One region of the Streptomyces sp. NPDC028722 genome, then DNA from elsewhere that is predicted to be linked to it. Evidence: riboswitches for the same ligand, from Rfam matches in the RefSeq annotation. Region 1 holds a riboswitch; each other region holds the start of a gene.
What was found. A riboswitch is a leader RNA that binds a small molecule or an ion and turns the genes downstream of it on or off. The one in region 1 is predicted to bind cobalamin.

Region 1 (3,264 bases):
CCCGTTTCGACGACGGCGACTCGCTCGACGGCGCGGGGGCGGCCGAGGCCGGGGCGGCGGCGGAGCACGTGCCCGCCGCCGGGCAGGTCCTCACCTCCCCCAGCACCCGCTGCCGGGAGACGGCGTCGGCGCTCGGCCTCGACGCCATCCAGGCGGCGGAACTCGCCGGACTGGACGTGGGCCGGTGGCGGGGCCGGATGCTGGCGGACGTCGGTGGTGCCGAACCGGCGGCGCTGGCCCGCTGGCTGGCCGATCCGGACGCGGTACCGCACGGCGGCGCCTCGGTGCGGGACCTGTGCGAGCGCGTCGGACGCTGGCTGGAGCGGTGCGGCCGCACCGGCGGACGGACGGTGGCCGTGGTGGAGCCGGAGGTGGTCCGCGCGGTGGTGGTGCACGTCCTGGACGTGCCGTTGGCCGCGTTCTGGCGGCTGGACGTGCCGCCGCTCACGGCGACGGAGGTCACCGGCCGGTCCGGGCGCTGGAATCTGCGGCTCGGCCACCCGCTCGGCACCGCGTCCGGCCGCTGACGCCGCCCGCTGACGCCGCCCGCTGACGCCGTCCGCTGTCCGCCGTCCGCCGTTCGCTGTCCGCCGTTCGCTGTCCGCCGTCGGGAACGCGGAGAGGGCCCCTCGGACGGGTCCGAGAAGCCCTCTCGCGTCCGGTGGTGGTTCAGTGTGGTGCGGCGACCGGCCGCCCGGCGGCGGACGGTGCGGGCTCCGGGTGCAGCAGCCGTTGGGCGAACTCGCCGAAGAGCAGGCCGAAACCGGCCCACAGGACGGCCTGGACGGCCAGCGCGGAGAGACGGAACCGCCACAGCAGGGCGGCCGGGAAGTCCTTCGGCACCTCGTTGACGGCCGGCAGGAAGGCGTAGGCCAGTGCCGTCATGAAGGCGAAGGCGGCCACCGCGGCGACGGTGGCGTACCAGGTGCCCAGCCGGGGTGCGAGCCGCTTGCCCAGGAGGGTGGCGGCGACCGCGAGGAGCACGCCGAGCAGCATCATCAGGACGTACAGGCCGGTCCGCCTGCCGATGGTGCCGGGGTCACCGACGGAGGGCGGGTTGGCCGGGTACTTCAGGAACGGCACGACGTACACGGCGAGCAGCGCGCAGCCCGACAGCAGCAGCGCGATCGCCCGCGGGGAGAAGCGGCCGACGCGGCCGAGCGCGAAGCAGAAGGCGAGCGCGGCGATGCCGCCGAACGCGACCCCGTAGACGAGGACGCCGGTGGCGAGGCCGGCGGTGGACTGCACGGAGCGGGAGACGGCTTCCGCCCCGTGCGTGTGGGAGTGGGCGTCCTCGAAGCCGATCGCGCTGTCGACGCTCGGCTCGCCGAGGAAGTAGGCGGTGAGCAGGGCGAGCACGCCGGCGGCCAGGCCGGCGAGCATGCCCCGCACGAGGAGGTTCCTCACCGTCGCGGAGTTCATGGATGGGGGCGTCCCTCGCGTCAGTGGCAGGGGAAGCCGAGCAGATGGCGGGCGTCGTGCACCCACTCGTGGACGTCCGTGCCGTCGAACACGGAGGTGGCGCCCTGTTCGGCGCCGACGAAGTACAGCAGGACGAGCATGAGAATGCCGAAGAAGACCGCCCACGGAGCGATGGCCTTCAGCGGCAGTTTCGCCGGTACGGCAGGGATGGTGGCTGTCGGCCGGGCGACGGTCTGCGCCATGGCAGGACCTCCTCTGGGAGTTCGCGTCCCATCTCGGTGGTGCACAGGACGACGGCCACGGGTCTGACTCACGAACACCCGGAGGCTCTCGCATACAGTGGCGCGACCGTGCCGGAGTTCCACCGGCTTCCGTCGACCGTCGTCGATTCGGACCGACCGTACCGCCTGGTGCCCGTACGGCCAAGGGCGCACTCCCGGCGGACGGGCGGCCGGACGCCGTCGCCCGCGGCATCGGCGTACGCCCCTCGGCCGTACGACGCGACCGGCCGGGGCGAGTCACAGGTGCAGCCCCACATGGTTCACGATCAGGCGCTTGCCCTCGGGATCCAGGGCGAAGTAGATGCGTCCGGCCTCGTTGGGCGACACGGCGTCCCGGACCTTGATGTGCGGCAGCCCGTCCCGGCGCTTGTCCTCGAACGTGAAGTAGCGCTTGTCCTTGTTCTTGCTCAGCTTCTCGTCGCTGTTCGCGAACCTCAGCCCGTGCTGGTCGTAGAACCACTGGTCGAGCCGGGGCCGCTTGCCGGGCTTGGTGTACAGGTCCATCGCGGCCTGCGCGAGGGCGATCAGCTGGTCGGTCATCTCCTCGGGATACGGGTACTGGGAGGCCTTCCAGGCGCGCGCCGCCCGCACCGTGAACACGATGCGCTCCTCCGACGTCCTGGCGAGAGCCTCGAACGTCGGTACGGCGTCGGGGCCCAGGACCGGGATCCCGTGCCAGACGTCCGGCTCGGCGGCCTGTCCGCTCCCGCCCCGCGACAGGTCCAGGTACAGGTTCTTCCAGTAGTCCCGGTCCTGGCGCAGCGCCTCGGCGGCGGTGGCCTCGGACTGCGCCTTGTCACGGTCCTCCATACAGCTCTGGGCCATGTCCTCCCACGACCTGGCGTCCTCCTCCAGCTGCCGCGCGCGTTCCTTCAGCGCCTGGAGTTCGGCGGTCGTGTCGCCGGCCGCCTGCGCGCGCGACAGCCGCTCTGCGGCTCTGCGTGCCCCCTCCCGGTACGAGGCCTGCCGTGCCCGCTCCCACGCCGTGTCACTGCCCCGGGCGATGACGGAGAGATGGGCCAGCGACGGCATCAGCCGCCTGCTCACGAAGGACGGCTGGGACATCTGCTCCCGCGAGTAGGCGGGATGTTCCAGGCCGAGGTTGGGCCAGACCAGCCGGGCCCCGCCGCTGGGGACGGCCACCTGTTCGTGGACCCGGCGCACGGCCTGCGCGGTGACGTAGTTGAGCGTCACGACCTGGGCCAGTCCGGCGAGTTGTCCCGAGGCGTCGGCCGCCGTGGTCCAGGCCGCCTGGTCCCGGGGGTGCATCAGCAGGATGGGAAGGCGTGTGCTCAGCGCGAGCGACTCCAGCAGCACGGCAGCGTGCCCGGGTTCCCGGATCCGCTCGTACCGCCCGGTGGCGCGCTGGCCGAGCACCCGCACATCGAGTTCGCCGTCCGCCAGCACCGCGCGCAGCAGCTGGGGACGTCTGAGCCGCGGGCTCTGCACCGGCGCGATCCAGCCGTCGGGGATCTCCCTGCCCATGACGACCCGGAGTCCCCCGCCGCCGTCCTCCGTCCGGGAGACCGTGACGCGGGTGACGAACTGCGCCGGGCCGTCG
Region 2 (3,264 bases), on a different contig from region 1:
CGGTGACGCGGGCGCGGTGTGCGCGGTCGCCGACCCGCAGGGCATCACCACCCGGCTGCTGCCGGTGGAGGTCACCCTGGCCCCCGGCCCGTCCCGCGGGCAGACGGTCGTGGACCGCCGGCCCCGCCCCGGCGAGTCCGAGATCCACGAGGGCCGCCGCGAACAGACCCTCGTGGACGTGGCGCTGGAGGTGGACGTGGACCGGTACGTGCGGCTGTACCTGGAGACCGTCGGCCGCTAGGCCCTGTCTAGTCGGCGGTGGCCGGTACCCGTTCCGACCAGCGCTCCTCCACCCTGGCGAAGCGCCAGTACGTCAGCGCCGCCGCCCAGACGACGACGAACAGGCCGACGATGAGGTAGCCGACGTTGTCCAGGTCGAGGCCGGCGACCCAGCCGGTCAGGTCGTCGTGCAGGCCGAACTTCTCGTGCAGGACGCCGACCAGTTCGATGGTGCCGATGAAGAAGGCGACGGCGATGGACAGGCCGGTGATGGCGAGGTTGTAGAACACCTTGCGGACGGGGTTGGAGAACGCCCACTGGTAGGCGAAGTTCATGAACGTGCCGTCGAGGGTGTCGAACAGGCTCATCCCGGCGGCGAAGAGCAGCGGCAGGCACAGGACCGCGTACCAGGGCAGGCCGGCCGCCGCGCCCGAGCCGGCCATCACCATCAGCGTGACCTCGGTGGCCGTGTCGAAGCCGAGGCCGAAGAGGAAGCCGAGCGGGTACATCTGGCCCGGCCGGGTCACGGACTTGGTGAGGCGGCCGAGGAGCCGGTTCATGAAGCCGCGCGAGTCCAGGTGCTGTTCTAGCTCCTTCTCGTCGTACGCCCCGGCGCGCATGGCGCGGAACACCCGGAGGATGCCCACCAGCGCGAACAGGTTCAGGGCCGCGATGAGGTAGAGGAACGTGCCGGAGATCGTGGTCCCGAGGACGCCGAGCACCTGGTGGGTGCTGGATCCCTCGTTCATGACCTTCCCGGCGAGGGAGGTGCCGCCCGCGATGAGCAGCGCCAGCAGGACGACGACGCTGGAGTGGCCGAGCGCGAACCAGAAGCCCACCGACACGGGCCGCTTGCCGTCGGCCATCAGCTTGCGGGTCGTGTTGTCGATGGCGGCGATGTGGTCGGCGTCGAAGGCGTGCCGCATGCCGAGGGTGTAGGCGGTGACGCCGAGTCCGACGCCGAAGACGTCGGTGCCCACCCGGTAGTGCCGGGGGGCGACGAGGAGGAAGAGGATCCCGAAGGCGACGACGTGCAGGGCGACTATCACCGCCATCAGCCCCGCCGTCTTGACGGTGTCCTCACGTCGCCAGCGGAAAGACGCGGCGTCGGTCATCAGGTTCACGCTCCAGCACCTCGTGGATCACTTCGTGAGTGCCGTGGCCGGTCTCCTGGCTTACAGGTCCGCGTCCGCCGTTCCTGCCTTCCCGGTCGCGTACGACCAGTGGCCCGGCGGTTGCCGGACGGAACGGGAACTCCCTGATCACAGTGGCGAGGGCCGCGTCGATCTTGCATCGACTTCCCGAGCACCACGGCCCGCCCACCGTAGAGGGGCGGGCGGTCGTCTGCATAGCTGCGCACCTGCGCAGGTATTCAAGATCACATCGGTGCCTGCGAGGATGGCGTCATGCATCTCGTGCCTGCCGACCGAGCCGACCGTCGCACCATCGACGGTCACCGGGTGTGCGAGGCGATCGCCGCCATCGGCGACGCGGATCACCTGCGCACCTGGGCCGGCCGTTTCTCCCTCCTGGCCGACGCCAACCGGCTCGCGCTGCTGCTCGCCCTGCACCGCACCGGTCCGCTCGCCGTCTCCGACCTCGCGATCGCCACCGGCATGAACGACCCCGCCGTCTCCCAGGCGCTGCGGCTGCTGCGGGCGGCCGGGGTCGTGGCGGGGGAGAAGGAGGGACGGGTGGTGCGCTACCGGGTGGTGGACGCGCAGGTGCGCGGCCTGCTGGAGCACTGCGCCCCCTGACCGGCCGCGAAAAAGGTTCCCTTTCCGGGCAAGGTGGACAGATACAGAGTCCGTACCGTCGTCCGTCCATGGGAGCCCGCATGGCAGACCTCTCGTCCAGGAACCCCGACTGGTGGCGGCAGGCCGTCATCTACCAGGTCTATCCGCGCAGCTTCGCGGACGCCGACGGCGACGGCCTGGGCGACCTGAGGGGCATCACCGAGCGCCTGAACCACCTGGCGACGCTCGGTGTGGACGCTCTGTGGCTGAGCCCCTTCTACCCCTCCGAACTCGCGGACGGCGGCTACGACGTCGCCGACCACCGGGACGTCGACCCGCGCCTGGGCACCCTGGACGACTTCGGCGCCCTGGTCGCCGAGGCGCACCGGCTCGGCCTGAAGGTCGTCGTCGACCTCGTCCCCAACCACACCTCCGACCGGCACCCCTGGTTCCAGGAGGCGCTGCGCACCGCCCCCGGCTCCGCCGCCCGCGACCGCTACGTCTTCCGGGCGGGCCGCGGCGCGCACGGCGAACTCCCGCCCACCGACTGGCAGTCGCTGTTCGGCGGCAGCGCGTGGCGGCGGGTGCCCGACGGCGAGTGGTACCTGCATCTCTTCGCCCCCGAACAGCCCGACCTCAACTGGGACAACGAGGAGGTCCGCGCCGACTTCCGCACCACCCTGCGGTTCTGGTCCGACCGGGGGGTCGACGGGTTCCGGGTCGACGTCGCCCACGGCCTGGTCAAGGACCTCACCGAGCCGCTGCGGGACGTCGGCGACGTCGGCGCGTCCGGCGAGGAGGCCCTGCTGGTGGTCCCGCCCGGCAGCCACCCGTACTGGGACCGCGACGAGGTCCACGAGATCTACCGCGACTGGCGCAAGGTCTTCGACGCCTACAGCCCGCCGCGCACCGCCGTCGCCGAGGCCTGGGTGCCGGGCGCCCGCCGCGCCCTGTACGCCCGCCCCGACGAACTCGGCCAGGCGTTCAACTTCGAGTACCTGGGGGCGCCGTGGGACGCGGAGGAACTGCGGGACGTCATCACCGCCTCGCTGGCCACGGCCCGGGCCGTCGGTGCCTCCGCCACCTGGGTGCTGTCCAACCACGACGTCGTCCGGCACGCCTCCCGCCTCGTGCTGCCGCCCGGCACCGACCCGGCCGCCTGGCTGCTGTCCGGCGGCACGGCGCCCGCCGTCGACACGGCGGCGGGTCTCGTCCGGGCCCGGGCCGCGACCCTGCTGATGCTGGCGCTGCCCGGCTCGGCGTACCTCTACCAGGGTGAGGAACTCGGTCTGTCCGAGGTCGCCGACCT
Region 3 (3,264 bases), on a different contig from region 1:
CGCAGGAGGGCGTCCGCCAGCCCGCGGTCCCGCAGCCACTGGAGCGCCCGTACGGTGCCGCGCGTGCCCGGGACCACCACGAGATCGGCGTCGGCCAGTTCCTCGGGGCGGTCCACGAAGCGCACGACGACGCCCGGTTCGGCGGCGAGGGCGTCCACGTCGGTGAAGTTGGACATCAGCGGGACCGCGCAGACGGCGACCCGCAGCACGTCCGCGCCGACCGGGGGCGTCACGGAGGACTCGCGGACGGTGCCCCGCAGGGACACTCTCAGCCCGTCCTCCTCGTCGATGCCGAGGCCGTGCCGGAAGGGCAGGACGCCGTACGTCCGCCGCCCGGTGAGCCCGTGCAGCATGTCCAGGCCCGGCTCCAGCAGCGACACGTCACCGCGGAACTTGTTCACGAGGAACCCGGCCACCAGTTCCTGGTCCTCGGGGGAGAGCAGGGCGACGGTGCCGAAGAAGGACGCGAAGACGCCCCCGCGGTCGATGTCCCCCACCACCAGCACGGGCAGCCGCGCGTTGCGGGCGATGCCCATGTTGACGATGTCCGTCCGCCGCAGGTTGATCTCGGCCGGACTGCCCGCCCCCTCACAGATCACCGCGTCATACGTGCCCCGCAACTCGGCCAGGCAGTCCAGCACCGTGCCGAGCAGGCGCTGTTGGCGGCCCCCGTGGTAGCCGCGCGCGCTCAGCTCCCCGACGGGCTTGCCGAGCAGCACCACCTGGCTGCTCTGCTCGCCGCCCGGCTTGAGCAGCACCGGGTTCATCAGCGCGGTGGGCTCGACCCGGCAGGCCTGTGCCTGCATGGCCTGCGCCCGTCCGATCTCCGCCCCTTCCAGGGTGACGAACGAGTTCAGGGACATGTTCTGCGCCTTGAACGGCGCCACCTTCACGCCCTGGCGGACCAGCCAGCGGCAGATCCCGGCCGTCACGACGCTCTTGCCGGCGTCGGAGGTGGTGCCGGCGACGAGGAGACCCCCGTTCACTTCGCACGTCCCTTCATCAGGCCGCGCGCGGCGAGCGTGGCGCCGAGCGCGAGCAGGCCGACGCGGCGGGAGAGCCGTACGGCCCGGTCGATGTCGGTGACCCGGACCGGGCGTCCGGTGCCGCCGTTGAGCACGGGCCGGTGTTCGACCCGGCCGCCGTAGGAGAGCGTCCCGCCCAGCCGTACCCCGAGGGCGCCCGCGAACGCGGCCTCCACGGGACCGGCGTTGGGGCTCGGATGCCGGGAGGCGTCGGCCCGCCAGGCCCGCGCGGCACCGCGCGGATCGGGCCCGGCGAGGGTGGCGAGTACGGCGGTGAGCCGGGCCCCGGGCCAGCCGGCGACGTCGTCGAGGCGGGCGGAGGCCCAGCCGTAACGCCGGTGGCGGGGCGACCTGTGGCCCACCATCGCGTCCAGGGTGTTGACCGCCCGGAATCCGAGCAGCCCCGGGACACCGGCCACGGCACCCCAGACGAGGGCGCCGACCACGGCGTCGGAGGTGTTCTCGGCGACCGACTCGACCACGGCCCGGGCGATGCCGTCGGCGTCCAGCGCCTGCGGGTCCCGGCCGCACAGGTGGGGCAGCCGGGCCCGGGCGGCTTCGACGTCCCCGGCCTCCAGCGCGCGCCCGACGGTTCGGGCCTCACGGGCGAGCGAGGTGCCGCCGACGACGGCCCAGGTGGCGGCGGCGGTCAGCGCGGCGGAGACGGCGGGACGGGGGCGTGCGGCGCGTGCGGCCAGCGCGCCCAGCGCGACGGCGCCGCCGGCGCACACGGCGGTGTGCAGGGCACCCCAGCCGCGGTGGTCGTGCCACAGGGCGCGTTCCACGGCTCCGGCCGCCCGGCCGAACACGGCGACCGGATGCCCGCGGCGCGGATCGCCGAGGAGCAGGTCACCGAGGAGACCGGCGGCGGCGCCGTACGCGTAAGTGCGATCGGCACCCATCGGCTCAGCCGGCCGCGGGGACGGAAGCGGTCCGGGTACGGGTCCTCGAACGGGTCCTCGATGGGCAGCCGAGCATGTCGCTGTAGGTCCTCACTCAGGGTGTCCGCGCCCTGGTTCGACGTCGATCGGCGGCGAGAGTTCCTGGCTCCCGGGGATGACTCCCCGGTGACAGTGGCGGGACCGCGCCGGATTCGCACCGGCTTCCTCTTCTGCCGCCGTAGATGGCCTGGGCAGTCCACCACGCGCCCGGAAGGGCCGTCAACTTGCCGTTGACCTGCGTGGGGAGAGTGTGCCCATCCCCACACCGCGGGACGCGCGGGACGGGTGGGAACAGGACGGAGGCTCCCCCGCACGACCGGTGCGGGGGAGCCTCCGAGAGGGTCCGGGTCAGGCCTTGGCCACGACCAGGTGGATGCCGTACGCCACCGCCGCCGCGCAGGCCGCGAAGCAGAGGTAGGCGCCGGTGACGGCGAGGCCGGCGGTGCCGCCCTGCGCCACGGCCTTCTCGCGCCGGTGCAGGCCCGCGATGCCGAGGGTGAACAGGGACACCAGGCCCACGGTGGCCACGAGGCTCACTCCGAAGACGGAGCCGAGAGCCGCCCAGTCGATCTTCATGGGGATGCTTCCTTCGGTAACCGGGGTGACCGGGCTCAGACGGTGGCGGCCGGGGCGGCCGGGGGAGCGGGCTCGGCGGCCGGGACCGGGCTGGTGGCCTGCCGTGGGAAGGCGATGTCCAGGTCGATGGCGACCGGGCCGGCCGGGGGCGGGGTCACGGCGGCCATGGCGGTGGTGATCACACCGGCCGGCTCGCCGGTCTCCTGGACCACGTGGGTGTGGTCCACGACCTCGCGGCGGGAGAACTTCCAGATCGCGGCGCTGGCGGCGACGAGGAAGACGGCGACGGCGGCGGTGCCCCAGTCACCCAGGCCGGTGACGGACTCGGCACCCGCGCCGACCAGCGCGGCGGCCGGGAGGGTGAGCGCCCAGGCGATGAACATGCGGGTGGCGGTGGACCAGCGGACCACACCGCCCTTGCGGCCGAGGCCGGCGCCCATCACCGAGCCGGAGACGACGTGGGTGGTGGAGAGGGAGAAGCCGAGGTGGGAGGAGGCCAGGATGGCGGTCGCGGCGCTGGTCTGGGCGGCGAAGCCCTGGCGCGGCTCCAGGTCGGTCAGGCCCTTGCCCATGGTGCGGATGATGCGCCAGCCGCCGATGTAGGTGCCGAGCGCGATGGCCAGGCCGGCGGAGAGGATCACCCAGGTGGGAGGGTTGGAGCCGGGGGCGATGGAGCCGCCCGCGACGAGGGCGAGCGTGATGATGCCCATCGTCTTCTGGGC

Region 2: another riboswitch for cobalamin. It lies ahead of AB0F03_RS13100 (HoxN/HupN/NixA family nickel/cobalt transporter); the one in region 1 lies ahead of AB0F03_RS18020 (CbtB-domain containing protein).
Region 3: another riboswitch for cobalamin. It lies ahead of AB0F03_RS23070 (cobalamin biosynthesis protein); the one in region 1 lies ahead of AB0F03_RS18020 (CbtB-domain containing protein).

What each region holds. Positions count from the first base shown of each region.
Region 1 is NZ_JBEZWU010000010.1:86,967-90,230, forward strand. Features, by position in the region: gene AB0F03_RS18010 (histidine phosphatase family protein) at 1-527, shown strand, start outside; gene AB0F03_RS18015 (CbtA family protein) at 670-1,422, opposite strand; gene AB0F03_RS18020 (CbtB-domain containing protein) at 1,443-1,664, opposite strand; cobalamin riboswitch at 1,700-1,836, opposite strand; gene AB0F03_RS18025 (hypothetical protein) at 1,941-3,264, opposite strand, start outside.
Region 2 is NZ_JBEZWU010000006.1:352,313-355,576, forward strand. Features, by position in the region: gene AB0F03_RS13095 (nucleoside hydrolase) at 1-241, shown strand, start outside; gene AB0F03_RS13100 (HoxN/HupN/NixA family nickel/cobalt transporter) at 249-1,334, opposite strand; cobalamin riboswitch at 1,362-1,547, opposite strand; gene AB0F03_RS13105 (metalloregulator ArsR/SmtB family transcription factor) at 1,626-1,976, shown strand; gene AB0F03_RS13110 (glycoside hydrolase family 13 protein) at 2,057-3,264, shown strand, end outside.
Region 3 is NZ_JBEZWU010000015.1:137,204-140,467, forward strand. Features, by position in the region: gene AB0F03_RS23065 (cobyric acid synthase) at 1-986, opposite strand, end outside; gene AB0F03_RS23070 (cobalamin biosynthesis protein) at 983-1,927, opposite strand; cobalamin riboswitch at 2,040-2,182, opposite strand; gene AB0F03_RS23075 (hypothetical protein) at 2,315-2,542, opposite strand; gene AB0F03_RS23080 (inorganic phosphate transporter) at 2,578-3,264, opposite strand, start outside.